3 regions of the Bacillus cereus group sp. RP43 genome follow, and region 2 is predicted to be linked to each of the others. Evidence: a T-box and tRNA genes for the amino acid it is inferred to sense, from the RefSeq annotation. Region 2 holds a T-box; the other regions hold tRNA genes.

Region 1 (3,255 bases), 4.0 Mb from region 2:
ACAGTCGTATAATTCGAGGATACAGATCCACCAATAGCAATTACAGGAATATGACGACATTTCGCCCGCTTCGCGACACCAACAGGAGCTTTTCCATACGCTGTTTGTTCATCTATTCTTCCCTCACCAGTTACAATCAGATCGGCGCCCTCTATACACTTATCAAAATTTGTATAATCTAATACAATTTCAATCCCTTTTCTTAACTGTCCCTTTAGCACTGCAACGACAGCGGCTCCCATTCCTCCAGCTGCCCCCGCACCTGGTATTTCAGATACATCAAAAGACACATGTTGTTTAAGTATATTAGCATAATGTTTTAAATTCCCATCTAGCTCTTTCATCATCTCTACATTCGCACCTTTTTGTCTCGCAAATACAAAAGATGCCCCGCTCAGTCCAACTAAAGGGTTATCTACATCACATGCTGCTTCTAACTTTATATCTTCCAGGCGTGAATCAATCCTAGAAAGGTCAACAGTGGTTATCAAATGCAATGTCCCTCCAGAGGGTTCTATTACCCCACCTTTCCTATTTATAAATCTTGCGCCTAAGGCAGATAGCATACCAGCCCCACCATCATTTGTAGCACTTCCTCCAAGCCCTAAAATAATGTGTTTAGCTCCTTGATCTAATGCATGTAATATAAGTTCACCTGTCCCTTTTGTAGTTGTAATAAGTGGGTTTCTCTTTTCAATTGGAACGTGTTGTAATCCTGATGCTGCTGCCATTTCAATAAATGCTGTCTTCTTATCCTTAGACATACCATAAAAGGCTTGCACGCTCTCTCCAAGCGGCCCTGTCACATTAAGTGATATAATTTTCCCCATTGTAGCACCAACAAGAGATTCAACCGTTCCTTCGCCTCCATCTCCAATTGGTACCTTAACATACTCTGCTTTAGGAAAAATTGCTGCAAAGCCTCTTTCAATAGCTTCACATACCTCTATAGCTTTCAGGCTTTCTTTATATGAATCCGATGCAATGACAACTTTCATAATTACCTCCCCCTTATCCAATCCTTTTTTTTATTTTAAACGATATACGGAAAAGTTGCCTTTTGGAGTGGAATTTAAACACAAAAAAAGCTTACATCAAATGATGTAAGCTTTCCCTATTTATATGGAGCCTAGCGGGATCGAACCGCTGACCTCCTGCGTGCAAGGCAGGCGCTCTCCCAGCTGAGCTAAGGCCCCTTAGTACTTAAGCGGAAGACGGGATTCGAACCCGCGACCCCAACCTTGGCAAGGTTGTATTCTACCACTGAACTACTTCCGCGAAAATGGTGAGCCATGAAGGATTCGAACCTTCGACCCTCTGATTAAAAGTCAGATGCTCTACCAACTGAGCTAATGGCTCGTAAATGGCTGGGCTAGCTGGATTCGAACCAGCGCATGACGGAGTCAAAGTCCGTTGCCTTACCGCTTGGCTATAGCCCATTAATATTTACTAGTATGGTTATCTTTTCAAAAAAATAAACCCTTTCAGGTTATTTTAAAGAAAATGGTGGAGGGGGGCAGATTCGAACTGCCGAACCCGAAGGAGCGGATTTACAGTCCGCCGCGTTTAGCCACTTCGCTACCCCTCCGACATTTAAAAATATATGGTGGAGGATGACGGGATCGAACCGCCGACCCCCTGCTTGTAAGGCAGGTGCTCTCCCAGCTGAGCTAATCCTCCAAAAGTGATGACCCGTACGGGATTCGAACCCGTGTTACCGCCGTGAAAGGGCGGTGTCTTAACCACTTGACCAACGGGCCAAAAAAATAAAAACTTTTCCCAAGCTTCCAACCGGGCTTGAACCGGTGACCTCTTCCTTACCATGGAAGTACTCTACCAGCTGAGCTATGGAAGCATAATGGCTCCGCAGGTAGGAATCGAACCTACGACCGATCGGTTAACAGCCGATAGCTCTACCGCTGAGCTACTGCGGAATAATATAAGCCTGGCAACGTCCTACTCTCACAGGGACAAGGTCCCAACTACCATCGGCGCTAGAGAGCTTAACTTCCGTGTTCGGTATGGGAACGGGTGTGACCTCTCTGCCATCATTACCAGACTTTTATCATTATACACATTCTTTTCAGAATGTCAAAAGGAATTTTTAATATATATTCCTTCAAAACTAGATAACATTGCTTCATATTATATGGTTAAGTCCTCGATCTATTAGTATTCGTCAGCTCCACATGTCACCATGCTTCCACCTCGAACCTATCAACCTGATCATCTTTCAGGGATCTTACTAGCTTACGCTATGGGAAATCTCATCTTGAGGGGGGCTTCATGCTTAGATGCTTTCAGCACTTATCCCTTCCGCACATAGCTACCCAGCTATGCCCTTGGCAGAACAACTGGTACACCAGCGGTGCGTCCATCCCGGTCCTCTCGTACTAAGGACAGCTCCTCTCAAATTTCCTACGCCCACGACGGATAGGGACCGAACTGTCTCACGACGTTCTGAACCCAGCTCGCGTACCGCTTTAATGGGCGAACAGCCCAACCCTTGGGACCGACTACAGCCCCAGGATGCGATGAGCCGACATCGAGGTGCCAAACCTCCCCGTCGATGTGGACTCTTGGGGGAGATAAGCCTGTTATCCCCGGGGTAGCTTTTATCCGTTGAGCGATGGCCCTTCCATGCGGAACCACCGGATCACTAAGCCCGACTTTCGTCCCTGCTCGACTTGTAGGTCTCGCAGTCAAGCTCCCTTATGCCTTTGCACTCTACGAATGATTTCCAACCATTCTGAGGGAACCTTTGGGCGCCTCCGTTACACTTTAGGAGGCGACCGCCCCAGTCAAACTGCCCACCTGACACTGTCTCCCGGGTCGATAAGACCCGTAGGTTAGAATTTCAATACAGTCAGGGCGGTATCCCACCAGCGCCTCCACCGAAGCTAGCGCTCCGGTTTCAATGGCTCCCGCCTATCCTGTACAAACTGTACCAAAATTCAATATCAGGCTACAGTAAAGCTCCACGGGGTCTTTCCGTCCTGTCGCGGGTAACCTGCATCTTCACAGGTACTATAATTTCACCGAGTCTCTGGTTGAGACAGTGCCCAAATCGTTACACCTTTCGTGCGGGTCGGAACTTACCCGACAAGGAATTTCGCTACCTTAGGACCGTTATAGTTACGGCCGCCGTTTACTGGGGCTTCAGTTCAGAGCTTCGCTTACGCTAACCCCTCTCCTTAACCTTCCAGCACCGGGCAGGTGTCAGCCCCTATACTTCGCCTTACGGCTTCGCAGAGA
Region 2 (3,255 bases):
AGCATCTGTTGCATAGAACTTTTTAAAGTCTGCTGCATCTTCATTCGGCCAGCCAAGTGTTGAGAATGGCCATAGTGCTGAACTAAACCAAGTATCAAGTACGTCGTTATCTTGATTCCAGTTTTCAATATCCGCTGGTGCTTCTGTGCCTACGTATACTTCACCAGTTTCTTTATGATACCAAGCTGGAATGCGGTGACCCCACCATAATTGACGAGAAATACACCAGTCATGAATGTTTTCCATCCAACGTAAGTATGTGTTTTCAAAACGATCTGGTACGAACGTTACTTTTTCTTCTTCTTTTTGTTGAAGTTCTACCGCTTTTTCTGCAAGTGGAGCCATTTTTACGAACCATTGTGTTGATAAGTAAGGCTCAACAACTGCACCGCTACGCTCACTATGACCTACTGAGTGCATATGAGGCTCGATTTCTACTAATACGCCAGCTTCTTGTAAGTCTTTCACTAACTCTTTACGGCATTCGAAACGATCCATACCGTTGTACTTACCAGCTTTTTCGTTCATCGTTCCATCTTCGTTCATTACTAAAATACGTGGTAAGTCATGACGGTTACCTACTTCAAAGTCATTCGGGTCATGAGCTGGTGTAATTTTTACAACGCCTGTTCCGAAGTCTTTTTCTACGTATTCATCAGCAATAATCGGAATCTCACGGCCTACGATTGGAAGTGTAACTGTTTTTCCGATTAAATGTTTGTAACGATCATCTTCTGGATGAACTGCTACCGCTGTATCACCAAGCATCGTTTCTGGACGAGTAGTTGCAAGGCGAATGTGACCTGAACCGTCCGTTAACGGATAGTTCATATGGTAGAATGCACCTTGAACTTCTTTATGAATTACTTCAATATCAGAAAGAGCTGTGCGTGTTGCTGGATCCCAGTTGATGATATACTCACCGCGGTAAATTAAGCCTTTTTCATATAATTGAACGAATACTTTATTAACAGCGTTAGATAAACCTTCGTCTAATGTGAAGCGTTCACGAGAATAGTCTAGTCCTAAACCAACTTTCCCCCATTGTTGACGAATGTGAGAAGCGTATTCTTCTTTCCATTCCCAAGCTTTTTCAAGGAATTTCTCACGGCCAAGATCGTAACGTGAAATACCTTCTTCACGAAGTTTTCCTTCTACTTTCGCTTGTGTTGCGATACCAGCATGGTCCATTCCTGGAAGCCATAATACATCGTAACCTTGCATACGCTTTGTACGAGTTAAAATATCTTGAAGCGTCGTATCCCAAGCGTGACCTAAGTGTAACTTACCAGTTACGTTCGGAGGTGGAATTACAATTGTATATGGTTGTTTCTTCTCATCTCCTGTTGCTTCGAAATATTTGCCTTCAAGCCACCACTTGTAAAGGCCTTCTTCAACGGACATATGATCATATTTAGTTGGTAAATTCTTTTCCGTGTTTGACATTATTTTCCCTCCTTAAAATAAAAAATGCCCCTCATCCAAAAAAGGACGAGGGACATCGCGGTACCACCTTTATTTACAAACAAATTCAGAATTTGCTTATACTCTTAATTTGATAACGGACAAATCCGTCTTTTCCTAATGAGAATCATTCCGTTCAGAAAAGATGCTCCAGGGCTACCTTCTAACATAACTATCTAGAGAACCTCCCAGCCAATGGTTCCCCTCTCTGAAGACGTTTCATGTTATACTCTTCCCCTTCAATGCATTTATGTGATTGTTAATTATTATATACAATAGTGTAAAAAACGAAACCTTATTCGTCAAGATAAATTTGAAACTACGGCCTTTATCTCTTTACGTAACTAATAAAAAAAAGATAAGCAGGGTTCTCCCTACTTATCTTCTTTATCCCGCTATTTGCAGGCAGTAAGAACCCCACCTCAAAATTCGGCTTGAGCAAAGAAGTTAGGTGGGAGTCGGGCTAATAATCAGTGGGGGATGAACAAAACCCCCACTGATTAAAGTTTTACTTTATCCGTTCCCTTGCTGGGCAGCTTGTAATTGCGAAAGGAAATATTCTGTATTGCTAACGAGCCAATGCGATTGCTGGAGGCTTTTCACCCCGCGGAGCTCATTTTCTTCATTACGACTCTTTCTTCTTTTCGTATACGACTGAATTTGCCGAATAAAATGCGACGGGTACGTCATATACGCAAACATAAGAAGCTGCTCCTCTTTCGTAAATGGAAAATTTTTTTGATACATTTCATACCATTCAAAGCGGTCACTCCGCGCAATTGGATATGTGTTTAAAGACCTTGAATAAAAGCTAACGATATCCTGTACTGGTGTAGCAAAATGAGACTTTTCTAAACTAATAAAATAACCGTTTCGTTCATAATCAAATAAAAAGTGATTAAGCGATACATTCCCATGAACGAAAGTAGTACGTGTTGTTTCCTTTTCTTTCATTGCATCATGCCATTCACTCAATTGTTTCGTTGCGAACTCACGCGCCCTCATAACATGGTGATAATACGTACAATATTGTAATTCAAATGGAGACATATACCACTTCGCTTCCGATTCTACAAGAAACTCTTCTAATATCTCACCATCATTTTCCCAACGGTCGGATATATTTGTATAATGTTTTTCTAAATCTTCTTCTGTATAAGTCTCCTCTTTCACCGTTTTTTGATGCAACGTTCCGAGCGTTTGAAACATCTTATGGTATTGATCATTATCTTCGCCATTTCCTTCCGCACGTTCTAACCAAGGCATTAAATAATAACTATACGTCCCATCACTTAAAACATAATTCCCGTCCGTCGCATGATAGATAGGTACATAATTCGAAAAACCTTTCTCCTTCAAATATTGAATATGGTGCAAAAAATTATTCCGCTCTAATTTTCTATCTTCTATTTTCTTTAACGCATACGGACCTTGATTCGTATAAATTTTCATTACACTTCCGTGCTCTTCCATATGCTGAGTGTCCAATCTATATTGCCTCACAATGGGTTCATAGCGATTTCGTAATTCAATATCCATACGAATAACCCTTTCTTATTCAAAACATAGCTTCTAAGAAAAGAGGCGAGTGAAAAAACTCACTCACTTATTTCACCTTTGCTTTTGAAACAGGAATATATATAATTTGCCCTGTAGTTAAATATATATCTTCTGATTGATTTACACGATATAAGTTTTGCACAGTCGTTTCATAACGTTCTGCAACAGATTCAATTGTATCTCCTTCTTGTACGAAGTACATTCTTAACTTCGTAAATTCTTCTTCTGGTT
Region 3 (3,255 bases), 400 kb from region 2:
GCTCTACCAACTGAGCTAATGGCTCATTTTGAAAGTGGTGCCGGCTAGAGGACTTGAACCCCCAACCTACTGATTACAAGTCAGTTGCTCTACCAATTGAGCTAAGCCGGCTTGCGATTTCAAAATGGTGGCTCGGGACGGAATCGAACCGCCGACACGAGGATTTTCAGTCCTCTGCTCTACCGACTGAGCTACCGAGCCTTTATGTAAAAAAAATGGCGGTCCCGACCGGGGTCGAACCGGCGATCTCCTGCGTGACAGGCAGGCATGTTAACCACTACACCACGGGACCATTTGGTTGCGGGGACAGGATTTGAACCTGCGACCTTCGGGTTATGAGCCCGACGAGCTACCGTACTGCTCCACCCCGCGATGATATAATATTTAATTTAGAAAAAATGGAGGAGGTAGAGGGATTCGAACCCCCGCGCGACTCTCGCCGCCTGTCGGTTTTCAAGACCGATCCCTTCAGCCGAACTTGGGTATACCTCCGAGATATGAACTTTGAGTGGTGGACCTTGTAGGACTCGAACCTACGACCGGACGGTTATGAGCCGTCTGCTCTAACCAGCTGAGCTAAAGGTCCTTTATGGTAGCGGCGGAGGGGATCGAACCCCCGACCTCACGGGTATGAACCGTACGCTCTAGCCAGCTGAGCTACACCGCCATAAGTTATATTCAAATAAGTGGAGCCTAGCGGGATCGAACCGCTGACCTCCTGCGTGCAAGGCAGGCGCTCTCCCAGCTGAGCTAAGGCCCCATATGTTGAAATATCGGGAAGACAGGATTTGAACCTGCGACCCCCTGGTCCCAAACCAGGTGCTCTACCAAGCTGAGCCACTTCCCGTTAATAAAAACGCGCCCGAGAGGAGTCGAACCCCTAACCTCTTGATCCGTAGTCAAACGCTCTATCCAATTGAGCTACGGGCGCATATGGTGCCGAGGGCGGGGGTCGAACCCGCACGGTGGTCACCCACCGCAGGATTTTAAGTCCTGTGCGTCTGCCTGTTCCGCCACCCCGGCATGTCATATTGAAAATTGGAGCGGAAGACGGGATTCGAACCCGCGACCCCAACCTTGGCAAGGTTGTATTCTACCACTGAACTACTTCCGCAAGACATGTATGAGTTATTTTATTAAAAGTGCGGGTGAAGGGAGTCGAACCCCCACGCCAAAGGCGCCAGATCCTAAGTCTGGTGCGTCTGCCAATTCCGCCACACCCGCATATTATAATTTTAAAAGAAAAAATGGGGCGACTGATGGGAATTGAACCCACGAGTGCCGGAGCCACAATCCGGTGCGTTAACCACTTCGCCACAACCGCCATGATTTTCTGGTGCCGACTAGAGGACTTGAACCCCCAACCTACTGATTACAAGTCAGTTGCTCTACCAATTGAGCTAAGTCGGCTAGAATGGTGGAGGATGACGGGATCGAACCGCCGACCCCCTGCTTGTAAGGCAGGTGCTCTCCCAGCTGAGCTAATCCTCCGAATTGCCTGGCAACGTCCTACTCTCACAGGGACAAGGTCCCAACTACCATCGGCGCTAGAGAGCTTAACTTCCGTGTTCGGTATGGGAACGGGTGTGACCTCTCTGCCATCATTACCAGACTGTATTCATTTAAGACAAGAATCATCATAACTCATTCGACATTTAAAGTCAACAAGTTTTTTATATTCTTTCAAAACTAGATAACATCGCTTCATATTATATGGTTAAGTCCTCGATCTATTAGTATTCGTCAGCTCCACATGTCACCACGCTTCCACCTCGAACCTATCAACCTGATCATCTTTCAGGGATCTTACTAGCTTACGCTATGGGAAATCTCATCTTGAGGGGGGCTTCATGCTTAGATGCTTTCAGCACTTATCCCTTCCGCACATAGCTACCCAGCTATGCCCTTGGCAGAACAACTGGTACACCAGCGGTGCGTCCATCCCGGTCCTCTCGTACTAAGGACAGCTCCTCTCAAATTTCCTACGCCCACGACGGATAGGGACCGAACTGTCTCACGACGTTCTGAACCCAGCTCGCGTACCGCTTTAATGGGCGAACAGCCCAACCCTTGGGACCGACTACAGCCCCAGGATGCGATGAGCCGACATCGAGGTGCCAAACCTCCCCGTCGATGTGGACTCTTGGGGGAGATAAGCCTGTTATCCCCGGGGTAGCTTTTATCCGTTGAGCGATGGCCCTTCCATGCGGAACCACCGGATCACTAAGCCCGACTTTCGTCCCTGCTCGACTTGTAGGTCTCGCAGTCAAGCTCCCTTATGCCTTTGCACTCTACGAATGATTTCCAACCATTCTGAGGGAACCTTTGGGCGCCTCCGTTACACTTTAGGAGGCGACCGCCCCAGTCAAACTGCCCACCTGACACTGTCTCCCGGGTCGATAAGACCCGTAGGTTAGAATTTCAATACAGTCAGGGCGGTATCCCACCAGCGCCTCCACCGAAGCTAGCGCTCCGGTTTCAATGGCTCCCGCCTATCCTGTACAAACTGTACCAAAATTCAATATCAGGCTACAGTAAAGCTCCACGGGGTCTTTCCGTCCTGTCGCGGGTAACCTGCATCTTCACAGGTACTATAATTTCACCGAGTCTCTGGTTGAGACAGTGCCCAAATCGTTACACCTTTCGTGCGGGTCGGAACTTACCCGACAAGGAATTTCGCTACCTTAGGACCGTTATAGTTACGGCCGCCGTTTACTGGGGCTTCAGTTCAGAGCTTCGCTTACGCTAACCCCTCTCCTTAACCTTCCAGCACCGGGCAGGTGTCAGCCCCTATACTTCGCCTTACGGCTTCGCAGAGACCTGTGTTTTTGCTAAACAGTCGCTTGGGCCTATTCACTGCGGCTTTCCGTTAAGAAAGCACCCCTTCTCCCGAAGTTACGGGGTCATTTTGCCGAGTTCCTTAACCAGAGTTCTCTCGCACACCTTAGGATTCTCTCCTCGCCTACCTGTGTCGGTTTGCGGTACAGGCACCTTTTATCTCGCTAGAAGCTTTTCTTGGCAGCGGGGAATCAAAGACTTCGCTCCATAAGGAGCTTCCCCATCACAGCTCAGCCTTCACGATAAGCGGATTTGCCTACTTATCAGCCTAACTGCTTGGACGTGCACAACCAATCGCACGCTTCTTCTATCCTTCTGCGTCCCTCCATTGCTCAAACGATAAAGAGGTGGTACAGGAATATCAACCTGTTGTCCATCGCCTACGCCTGTCGGCCTCGGCTTAGGTCCTGACTAACC

The links. A T-box is a leader RNA that pairs with one kind of tRNA and senses whether it is charged. The one in region 2 lies ahead of QCI75_RS04985 (valine--tRNA ligase), so its partner is inferred to be a tRNA-Val.
Region 1: it encodes a tRNA-Val, which carries the amino acid that the T-box ahead of QCI75_RS04985 (valine--tRNA ligase) is inferred to sense. The anticodon was not compared.
Region 3: it encodes a tRNA-Val, which carries the amino acid that the T-box ahead of QCI75_RS04985 (valine--tRNA ligase) is inferred to sense. The anticodon was not compared.

The regions. Positions count from the first base shown of each region.
Region 1 is NZ_JARVHQ010000001.1:4,998,224-5,001,478, forward strand. Features, by position in the region: gene QCI75_RS25870 (glycerate kinase) at 1-998, opposite strand, end outside; tRNA gene QCI75_RS25875 (tRNA-Ala) at 1,124-1,196, opposite strand; tRNA gene QCI75_RS25880 (tRNA-Gly) at 1,207-1,278, opposite strand; tRNA gene QCI75_RS25885 (tRNA-Lys) at 1,284-1,359, opposite strand; tRNA gene QCI75_RS25890 (tRNA-Gln) at 1,365-1,439, opposite strand; tRNA gene QCI75_RS25895 (tRNA-Tyr) at 1,505-1,588, opposite strand; tRNA gene QCI75_RS25900 (tRNA-Val) at 1,605-1,680, opposite strand; tRNA gene QCI75_RS25905 (tRNA-Glu) at 1,689-1,760, opposite strand; tRNA gene QCI75_RS25910 (tRNA-Thr) at 1,783-1,855, opposite strand; tRNA gene QCI75_RS25915 (tRNA-Asn) at 1,860-1,934, opposite strand; rRNA gene rrf (5S ribosomal RNA) at 1,944-2,059, opposite strand; rRNA gene QCI75_RS25925 (23S ribosomal RNA) at 2,150-3,255, opposite strand, start outside.
Region 2 is NZ_JARVHQ010000001.1:955,633-958,887, reverse strand. Features, by position in the region: gene QCI75_RS04985 (valine--tRNA ligase) at 1-1,446, opposite strand, end outside; T-box leader at 1,485-1,716, opposite strand; gene ysxE (spore coat protein YsxE) at 1,978-3,003, opposite strand; gene spoVID (stage VI sporulation protein D) at 3,071-3,255, opposite strand, start outside.
Region 3 is NZ_JARVHQ010000001.1:556,475-559,729, reverse strand. Features, by position in the region: tRNA gene QCI75_RS02905 (tRNA-Lys) at 1-25, opposite strand, end outside; tRNA gene QCI75_RS02900 (tRNA-Thr) at 36-111, opposite strand; tRNA gene QCI75_RS02895 (tRNA-Phe) at 126-201, opposite strand; tRNA gene QCI75_RS02890 (tRNA-Asp) at 217-292, opposite strand; tRNA gene QCI75_RS02885 (tRNA-Met) at 296-372, opposite strand; tRNA gene QCI75_RS02880 (tRNA-Ser) at 400-492, opposite strand; tRNA gene QCI75_RS02875 (tRNA-Ile) at 510-586, opposite strand; tRNA gene QCI75_RS02870 (tRNA-Met) at 591-667, opposite strand; tRNA gene QCI75_RS02865 (tRNA-Ala) at 688-760, opposite strand; tRNA gene QCI75_RS02860 (tRNA-Pro) at 774-847, opposite strand; tRNA gene QCI75_RS02855 (tRNA-Arg) at 858-931, opposite strand; tRNA gene QCI75_RS02850 (tRNA-Leu) at 935-1,023, opposite strand; tRNA gene QCI75_RS02845 (tRNA-Gly) at 1,040-1,114, opposite strand; tRNA gene QCI75_RS02840 (tRNA-Leu) at 1,144-1,224, opposite strand; tRNA gene QCI75_RS02835 (tRNA-His) at 1,249-1,324, opposite strand; tRNA gene QCI75_RS02830 (tRNA-Thr) at 1,335-1,410, opposite strand; tRNA gene QCI75_RS02825 (tRNA-Val) at 1,416-1,491, opposite strand; rRNA gene rrf (5S ribosomal RNA) at 1,497-1,612, opposite strand; rRNA gene QCI75_RS02815 (23S ribosomal RNA) at 1,714-3,255, opposite strand, start outside.